DNA from 3 places in the Pandoraea sputorum genome. Region 2 is predicted to be linked to each of the others. Evidence: predicted binding sites of a transcription regulator. Region 2 holds the regulator's gene; each other region holds the start of a gene.
The links. Region 2 encodes FNR, which switches genes on or off when oxygen is low (the NO sensors DNR and NnrR bind a similar motif). Its sites were predicted from a motif close to TTGATNNNNATCAA; they were not measured.
Positions count from the first base shown of each region.

Region 1: the regulator FNR is predicted to act here: its motif matches at 1,972-1,985, upstream of NA29_RS12040 (universal stress protein).
Region 3: the regulator FNR is predicted to act here: its motif matches at 2,036-2,049, upstream of NA29_RS12140 (universal stress protein).

Region 1 covers NZ_CP010431.2:2,725,562-2,728,768, reverse strand. The annotation lists gene NA29_RS12060 (universal stress protein) at 1-141, shown strand, start outside; gene NA29_RS12055 (universal stress protein) at 181-642, opposite strand; gene NA29_RS12050 (pyridoxamine 5'-phosphate oxidase family protein) at 689-1,162, opposite strand; gene NA29_RS12045 (BON domain-containing protein) at 1,221-1,874, opposite strand; gene NA29_RS12040 (universal stress protein) at 2,109-2,936, shown strand; gene NA29_RS12035 (NRAMP family divalent metal transporter) at 2,987-3,207, opposite strand, start outside.
Region 2 covers NZ_CP010431.2:3,133,033-3,136,239, reverse strand. The annotation lists gene NA29_RS13780 (LysR family transcriptional regulator) at 1-675, shown strand, start outside; gene NA29_RS13775 (YybH family protein) at 735-1,169, opposite strand; gene fnr (fumarate/nitrate reduction transcriptional regulator Fnr) at 1,455-2,201, opposite strand; gene scpB (SMC-Scp complex subunit ScpB) at 2,540-3,207, shown strand, end outside.
Region 3 covers NZ_CP010431.2:2,741,933-2,745,139, forward strand. The annotation lists gene NA29_RS12135 (BON domain-containing protein) at 1-640, opposite strand, end outside; gene NA29_RS12140 (universal stress protein) at 862-1,812, opposite strand; gene NA29_RS12145 (hypothetical protein) at 2,153-2,590, shown strand; gene NA29_RS25755 (hypothetical protein) at 2,690-2,917, opposite strand; gene NA29_RS12155 (ElaB/YgaM/YqjD family protein) at 3,136-3,207, shown strand, end outside.

The DNA of each region.
Region 1 (3,207 bases), 410 kb from region 2:
GCGCGTAGTTGGAAGGCCGATGTCGTAGTCGTAGGGGCAGAGGACCGCAACGGTATGTTCTCGTGGTTCCGGGGACACGAGAACGAGCGCGTGGCGCGAGAAATCGATCGCCCGCTTCTCGTAGTCAATGTGGCGCAATAGCGCGTATTGAACCGCTCCCCCGCGAGATCGCCGGGAAGATCACTGAGCGGTCGACTTTACGACGAGCACCGGGATCTCGGCGCGTGATACGAGACGGCTCGCTTCGCTCCCGAGCGCCAGACGAGACAGCCCCCGACGGCCATGTGAGCCGGAGATGACAAGATCCGATCCGGCACGCAGCGCCTCGGCGAGCACACGGTCGGCCACGTGCATGTGACTGTCGACGAGCGGCAGCGTGATGAAGTCGGTCGCTACCCCTTCGCGCGATAGCACATTCAGTGCCGCCTCCCGCACGGCCATCGTTTCCGCACCGACCGAGTCTCTGACGTCGGAAATCGATGGCAAGGCCGCAGCCATCAGGGGGAAGTACAGCGCGGGATCGACTTCGACGTAAGCGACACGCAGGCTGGCGCCCAACGCGCGCGCGAGGCGTGCGGCATGAGTAAGCGCGATCTCCGACGAAGCGCTGCCGTCGAAAGCCATCAGAATGTTTCGATACATGTGGCACCTCTGGTTTTTGAGACGACGTATGCAGCCCCGGACGACGTCATTCAAATTTGCGTTTCGAAGCAATCGAGACGATATCGGCGTGACCGAAGCCACGGCTATAGTCGAGCACTTTCATTGCCCAGGATTCGAGCTTCACGATCGTGGTTCGACTCGATCCGTGCTCGGGGACTCGCGTCCACGCATCGGGAAAGCGGGCGTCGAGCAAACGGATGGCGAGGGAGCGCTCAGCGGATTCATCGGGCAGGATTTCCGCATAGGCATGCCCGGAGATCGCCTTGATCTCCGGCCATCCTGCGTAGGGTGTGAAAAGGCAGTAGGACACTTGCGCGTTATGCCCGATGTTGGCAATCTTGCGGCTGTCCCGTGCCGTCGCAAAGTAGATATTGAGCCCTTGATGGACGAAACATACGATGTCGGATTGCGAATTGCCGTCCTGCATCAACGTGGCAAGCGACAACTCCCGGCAGCCGTCCAGAATCGCCATCACGACCGTCTCAAGCTTCGGATTCATTGACCGTCTCCCGTTATGTCGCGACACACGTCGCAACGCGGTGGCACCTACTCTCCCGTCACTCCACTTGCAGCCGGTCTACGACCGCGCTAACGCCGTGAGTGCTCATGGCCGCGCCCCGGATCGCTTCCTTCTCCGCGAGCGAGTGCACCGTCCCCGTGAGCAGGACTTCGCCGTTGCCGAGCAGCGAAATCTCAAGGTGGCTAGCTTCCCGTTGCGCCTGGCGCGAAAGCGCTGCAGCGATGTGCCCGACGATCTCGCGTCGATGGGGACTTCCTTCGACCCTGATGTCGTTGATGACGCCTTTGACACCGCGCAACGCACGTACGGCGTTCTCCGCCTGCAAGCGCTGCGTGTACATCGGCGCAGCGCCCTCCAGCGTGACCCAGCCATTCTCGACCTTGACGTGCATCCCCTCAGGCGGTAGGCCCGCGTGCCATTTGAGAATGGCGAGCGCTGCGCGCGCGATGTCGGCGTCGGTCTGACGGTCATGGTTCGCCGGTTTGACTTCCAGCGACACCACGATCGCGCGTGCGCCGGCGACCTTGCTCGCTACGCGTTCTGCCTCACACTTTTCGAGAAAGCTGCCGACGTCGCCGGAAAGGGTGACGATGCCGTCCCTGACTTCCACGCCGATGTCGTTCGCGTGGATGTTCGTGTCGCGTGCAAGTTCGTCCATAACGTCGCGCTGCAATTGAATGTCGGTCTTCATCGAATGTCTCCGGGGAGATGCGTTGAACCGTTGAGTCCGTTCTGTGGTTGAACTTTAGGGCGCGGGATCGCGTTGCGCCGATCTGGCTTGCTGCGGCTTGACGCACGTCAACGGGAGGCATCGGCAGACACCGCGAATCGTGCTCACGCGGCTATAAATAGGCAGACAGTGACGATTCGACGTCACGGCCAACCCTCGGGTGAACAGGAAGACACCCATCTCAGGAGCGATCAAATGAGCCTACGGAAAATCTGCGTTCACGTGGACGACACCGCGACGGGGGCGGCGCGGCTGCGCTTTAGCGCCGAGTTGGCGCGACAACACGAGGCCCGTCTCTCGGGCATCTATTTACCTCACCGTCCGGGGGCGGTTCATTCCGGACAGCTTCAGTCGTCGGGCGAGCATTTTCAGACCGAGGCGCATTCGCGTACGGCACTCCAGGCGGCTGAGCATCTCTTCTCGAAGTTGTGCGCCGAGGCGGATATCGTTGGCGATTGGCGCACGCCCTACGGTGCAGCGCCGACGCTCCTCGCGAATGCCGCGCGTGCCACCGACCTTTGCATCGTCGGTCAACCGGATGCGCCGGGCGGAGTCGCTGCGTTAGGTCTCGATGGGCTGGGCGACGTCATTCGGTGGGCCGGTGTTCCCGTCATGGGCGTCCCGCACAACGTGACGCTGCCTCGCGAAATCCGCCGCATTGTCGTAGCGTGGAATGGCTCGCGCGAGGCTCGGCGTGCGATCGGCGACGCCTGGCAGTTGCTCGGACGCGCCCAGGACATTCAGATCGTCAGCATCGACCGCGCGCCGGGCGAGGACGATCCCTCGCTTCACGACATCGTGCGATTGATGGAGGCGCACGGCTTGCGCGCTACGCCAGTGTCGATCAGGGAAGACACCGAAGCCAGCGACGGCGTACAACTGCTGTCGGTCGCAGAAGCCTATCAGGCCGATCTGATCGTCATGGGTGCCTACGGACATGGACCGACACGGGAGCTCGTATTCGGAGGCGCCACCCGCACGCTGCTCAAGCACATGTCCACACCGGTATTGTTGTCTCACTGACGCGACGGCGCCCTGTGCGGCACATTGAAGCAACGGGGTGGCGGCGTCTCTCAATCAGGCCATAGCATGACGAGCGCCGCTGCCCCCATCACCCCTGTCGCGATCCACCCCAACGCCAGGATCGGCCAACGGGCCGTAAACTGGCCCATCACCGAACGACTCGCGGCAAGCACAAGCACGATCACCATCAGCGGGACGGCCACGACGCCGTTGATCACCGCGCTCCAGAAGAGCGCTCTCATCGGGCTTATCGTCGTGAACTGCATGCCGG
Region 2 (3,207 bases):
AGCGTCGGGCAGGGATTTGCCGCGCCGCAGGGCCTGTTGCGGGTGTCGTGTTCGTCGTCGTTTGCGCGTCAGCATATTTCGCCCGCATTGCCTGAGTTTCTGGCCCGTTATCCCGGTATTTCGCTGGATTTCCGACTGACGGACCGTGTCGTCGATCTGTTGGAAGAGGGCGTCGACATGGCGATTCGCGTCGGGGCACTGCGCGATTCGACGCTGATCGCGCGCAAGCTCGCGGCCAACCGGCGCACGCTTTGCGCGTCGCCCGCGTATCTCGCGGCGCATGGCGCACCGAAGCATCCCGGCGATCTCGCGCAGCACGAGTGTCTGACGCTCGGCGACCAGCGCGACTGGCGGTTTGTGACGCCGGGCGGCCCGATGAGCGTGCGCGTGTCCGGGCGTCTGGTGTCGGATAACGGGGAGGTACTGCGCGACGCCGTGCTGGCAGGGTTGGGTATTGCGCTGAAGTCGACGTGGGATGTTGCGGCCCATTTGCAGCGCGGAGAACTGGTGCCAGTGTTGCCAGCGTATCCGCTCGCGGAGGAGGTCGCCATCTGGGCCGTCTATCCGAGCCGGGTGTTCGTGCCGCCCAAGACGCAGGCGATGATCGAGTTCCTGCAGGCGCGCTTCAGTCCGGTGCCGTACTGGGAGGCGCAGTGGCCTGCGGCGGGGGATTAAGGTCCGATGAGGGCTGACGGGGGGGCTGATGAATGCCGACGAATGCCCATTAGGCCCGCTCAATGGAGCCGATGCGTCCTCGGCAACTGCGAGCCGGTGTCTTCGTGACCGATGGCCGGGCTGGCATGATGTAGCACCAATCGCCAACCGTCGGCTTCTTTCAGATAGACGTTCGTGGCGAGCACGAAAGCGAAGCGCGCTTCCGGCCGACTCTCGACCTGAATCTGCTCAAGAACGTTGTGAACGGCGCACAACGGATTGTGGGCCACTTGAAGTTGATTCGCCGTCACTTGCAAGCCGCCTTTGGCGAGGACCTCTTGCCAGCTTGCTCTGACCGCCGCCGGGCCGACGTGCCGTGGCCCCGCAGGGTGAATGCACACGACTTCCTCGTCTTCCGACCAGACATCCATCAGCAAGTCCGTATCGCCAGCGCGCAGGGCTTCGTAGAACGCATGTTCGGCGTCTTCCGGACTGAGAAATATGGCAGCGGGCATAACGGCGTCCTCCATCGGATACAAGCGCGTGTCGTATGCGTGGTCGCCCTCGACCGACAGGCGGGGCGGCGAACGCGCCGATTATGGAGCGTTTGCCGATGCTTGTCGAACGTCGGTCCTTTTGATCTGGCGCAAGGCACCGGGAGGGCCGGGCCGGTAGCTTATCGGTAACGGATCAGTAGCGAATTGGCGACAGATCGGCAACGCGAGAAAGTCGCAGCGCAGAGGGTGCGGGGTTGTGTGGGGATGTGTGAGCGGGGGCGCTCCGCACCCCCGGCAACCGGATCAGCAGTGCTGCACGCCGGCGAGTTCGCGCAGGGCGGCGCCGTCGATGATCTTGACGTGGCGTTGACGGATTTCGATCATCCCATTCTGCGCGAAACGCGAGAACAGGCGGCTGACCGTTTCCAGTTTGAGACCCAGGAAGCTGCCGATTTCCTCACGGCTCATACGCAGCACGAATTCGTTGGCAGCGTAACCCCGTGCGGACAGGCGCTCGGAGAGGTTCAGCAGGAAGACGGCCAGACGCTCCTCGGCGCGCATCGTCCCCAGGGCGAGCAGTTGCTGGTGCTCGTTGCGGATTTCCTGGCTCATCAGACGATGCAACTGGCGTTGCAGCGACGGCACCTGGCGTGAGAGCGTCTCAAGCTCGCCGAAGCGGGCGATGCACAGTTCGCTGTCTTCGAGCGCCACAGCGGTGCTCGGGTGATGGTTGTCGGCCACGGCGTCGAGGCCGATCAGTTCGCCCTGAAGGTGGAAGCCGACGACCTGTTCGCGGCCGTCGGGGGCCGTGACACAGCTTTTGAGTGACCCGAAACGAATGCCGTAGACGGCGGTGAGGTCATCGTTGGCGTGATAAAGCACTTCGCCCTTTTTGAGGCGGCGGCGCTCGCTCACGAGTGCGTCAAGTCGTTCCAGCTCCGGCTCAGGGATGCCGACGGGCAGACAGAACTGCCCCAGCGAGCACGTGGAACAACGAGGCTGGGCAACCGGGATGGGGTTGCCGGGAATGCGACCGATGTCGGTGGTCATGGAGGCCCCTGAAGTTATTTCGAGAGTTTACCATGAGGCGTCGACCCTTCGTTTCGGCAGCCGGGACGTCAAGGTTTGTGACGGCGCTTTACGGGCGTGGATGTTTCAGTAATAATTGCGCACATACCGGACGTCCGTCTTGCCGCACTATCGGCCTGGGCGTTTTCCCGGCAGGTCGTTTCGAAGCATTCTGGTCGCGCCGCCGTCACTACGACCGAACACAATAGGGCGCGCGCTTATGCGAAACGGTAGTCTTCTATCGACGACCGTTTTCTGGTTCCAAGCATCCATTTATTCCTGATACCGGGTTGCCAAGCCCCCGGTCTGCATAGTCGCACATGAATACCCAAGAGGCGAAACTCGTCCTCGAGACCGCGTTGATTTGCGCGCAGGAGCCGCTCAAGGTCGGCGATCTGCGTAAGCTCTTCAATGACGCCGTGTCTGGTGACACGGTGCGTGCGCTGCTCGAGGAAATCCGCGTGCAATGGGATGGCCGAGGTGTGGAATTGGTGGCGTTGGCCACCGGCTGGCGTTTCCAAAGCCGTCCGCGCATGCGTGAATACCTTGACCGCCTCAATCCGGAGAAGCCGCCGAAGTACTCGCGCGCTGTGATGGAGACGCTGGCGATCATTGCTTACCGTCAGCCGGTCACGCGTGGCGATATCGAAGAGATTCGCGGCGTGACGGTCAATACGCAGATCATCAAGCAGCTCGAAGATCGTGGCTGGATCGAAGTGATCGGTCATCGCGACGTGCCGGGACGCCCCGGTCTGTACGCGACGACCAAGGACTTCCTTGACGACCTCGGCCTGCGCGCGCTCGATGCGTTGCCGCCGTTGGAAGACCCGGCCGCGCAGGCGCAGATCGATCTGCTGGCGCAGCAGAACATCGAGTTCGGTGAGCGTGCCGAGGGCGAAGAAGGCGAAGCGCAAGCCTCGGACGACGCGCCGGTGGCCGATGCCGAGGCGCTGGCCCGTCTGGCGCAATCGCGTGCCGACGATCTGCC
Region 3 (3,207 bases), 390 kb from region 2:
ACATTTCATCGATTACATGTCGCACGCCGGGAGCGGACCACGCGGCGTTGCACGCCATCGTCTTCTCATCCAGAGAACTGACATTCCCGCGCAACGTGACCGTGCCGTCGGCGACGTGAACGGAGATATGCCGCGCATCTTCCTCGGCATGCCGCCTGAGCGCCGACTCAATCTTGCTGGTGATATCGGTCGGTGCCGCACGGCGCTTGATACGAATATCGTTGAAGACGGTGTTGACACCACGAAGGTGCGCGACGACCTTCTCTGCCGCTAGCATCTGGTAGCCCCAGTCGACTTCACCGGTCAGCGTAACGCACCCTTTTTCCACGGTGACTTGTACGGCACGCTCGGATAGCCCTGCGCTCCAAAGCAGTACGGTGCGCGCAGTACTCGCGATGTCGGCATCGGTGCGTCGATGCTCGTTGGGTACCGCTACCACCATTTCGACGACCACGGCCCGCACGCCTTCGACACGCTGCGTCGCCCGCTTTGTCGCGAGTTTCTCTGCGTAGCTATGCAGATGGCCCGACAGCGTGACGATACCGTCGTGGACTTGTACGCCGATGTCCGCGGCATTGATGGCAGGGTCCCACTCCAGTTCCTGCTCCACGTCCTTCTTCAACTGAAGATCGTTTTTCATCCTTACCTCCTTGTTTTACCGAAGGCGGTGCGCCCCGCGTCGATGACACCGCCCCACGATTCAAGCTAATCCATCGGGGCTCGGCGGGATTGACGCTGGTCAATGATCCGGTTGCATGAGCCGAATTCGGTGCCCGGATTTTCGACGCCAAACAGGGGTTGGGGACGGCGGGCGGTTCCGGTGAAGTCGTGCGTTGCCGTTACCGCTTAGCCCACGGGGCGTCACCCATGCGACCCGCGTACGAGCAGGACCGGTGTTCGGGCGATCTGCGCCACGCGTCCGGCGACCGTGCCCAGCATCCAACGAACGATGCCGCGTCGCCCGTGAGTACCCATTACGATCAGGTCGGCATGCCAGCGTTGCGCCTCCCGGACAATCGCGTGCGCAATATCGTCCCTTGTGCGGTCCGTTCTGATGAGCGCGGTGCTAGATCTGGATGACGTTTGGGCGAGCGTCAGTTTTGCCGCCTCAAGCGCACGAGTCCCTTCTTCCACGAATTCGTTTTCGAGAAAATCGACGGGGACAAGATCGCTCAGGCGCACCGCGCAATCGACCACGTAGAGTGCTCGGACATGCGTGACGCTCGTGGCAAACCGCAGGCCGAAGCACATTGCCTGCGTCGCCTGCTCGCTGCCGTCAATGGCGAACAACAAGCGATTGAGCGAATGGCTGACCTTTTCTGAAGAGATTTCGGGCACGACGAGCACCGGGCAGTTTGCGAGTCGCGCCACTGGTTCTGAAACGACACCCTCGATCCAGCGCGACAAGCCATGGTGCTGATGTGTGCCGAGCACCACCAGTTCCGCGTGCCATGCGAGCGCGTCGTCGACGAGAGCGTGCACGACGTCACCACCGTGCTGGGACAGGTCGATTGTGTGCGTTTCGACGTGAATGTCCCGCTCGGCAAAAGCGCCGGCGGCGGCGGCAACCGCCTCGTGCGCCTTCTCCGACAGTTCTGCGCGTGCCGCATTCAGCGCTTCGCCGACGAGCGAGCCTACGGGCACATGCGTGAGCGGGTTCTCAGCGACACTCACGAGACGGACCGCACCCGAGGGGGCGATAACACGTCGTGCAACGGCAATAGCATGTCTTGCCTCGCCATACGGGTCGATTGCGACGAACACGCGGGCGGGTAAGTGAGGGGGTGATTTCAGGGAAGTCGGTCCGTTCATTGTTCACCACCTTTACGAATCGGGTTGTGCCAGGGGCGCGCGATCAATGCCGAAAGCGACGTTTGAGACGCGCTCACGAACGTCACCGTCTCGCGATCCGGCCGACGGTTTCAGTTTGGACGACGCCAGCCTCCGGCAGGTTGATTGAGGTCAACCATCGGGCATGCCCCATGGGCTACGGACCGATGACAAGCGCGCAATGTGACGACGCCCACATGCCTTGTTGACTTGCATCAAGCCTCGTGCGGTGCTCGGAACTAGCGTTGAGACGGGTTCCCGGAGGGGGCATGAAACGGCGTCGCCAGACCGGGCCTGTGTAAAAACTGAGGAGACAAACATCATGCGAAGCGAGACGAGGCATGGGCGCGTTTGCGTCTTGATTTCTGCGGTATTTGCCATGCTGGCCGGGGAAGCGGGCGCACAACCGGTAGACGGCAATTGGGGGTGTGCGCAGGGTTATGGTCCCGGCATGATGCGTGACGGGAATGCCGGCCGAATGATGGGGCAGGGCATGATGGATGGGCCAGGGGGATGCGCTCCGTGTGCCGATGCCGATCGGTTCCCGCAGCGCGAGAAGCTCAACCTGAGCGTCGATCAGGTACGCAGCAATATGGAGTCATGGCTAAGACGAGCGGGCAACCCGCGCCTGAAGGTGGGTAAGGTGGCCGAGCGCGATGCCGATACGGTTTCCGTCGAAGTCGTGACGGTCGAAAAGAACGTGCTCGTGCAACGCTACGACGTGAACCGGCACTCCGGCTGCATCCGACCGGCGCGGTAGTCAGCGGCATTGCCTTGGGATCGGGGCAGACGCCTTGGGCACCTTATCCCCGTGCGAAACGACAAGCGAATGTCGGACGGCCGGGCTCAATCGTCCGCTTCAGCGGGATTTAGACGCTCTTTCCTTCTTCTGTCGTTTGCGCGACATATCGGAAATGAGCCACCGCGCAACCGCCTCGGGGCCGTTGATATCGCAGGAGGCAAGACGGCAATCGTCGTCAAGGTACGCAATCACCGATCCATTGACGACACGGTAGTGCCCCACGTACCGGCGACCGTTGATCTCGACTTCCACCGGCGTGCGGCTATCTGAATTGAATGGCGACATGATCGGGCTTGTTCCGATGTTTTTACCGCTTCACGATAGTCACGACGGCGCTCGGATTTGCACGGAAATCAGGAGATGCTTGATCTATGTCATCGCCGCTCGAAGTGCCCGGGTTTTGACCTGAGGCAAAGCCAACCGACGAATCGATGCCACTATCCAAAAGGCGCCAGACAGTCCGGCGGCGACAAATGCAGTGCCAGAACTCAAAGGAGTCGAACATGAACGACACTTCGATGGAACATCGGAATCAACGGCAGACCCTCATCAACGATGCAGATGCGCTGCTCGCG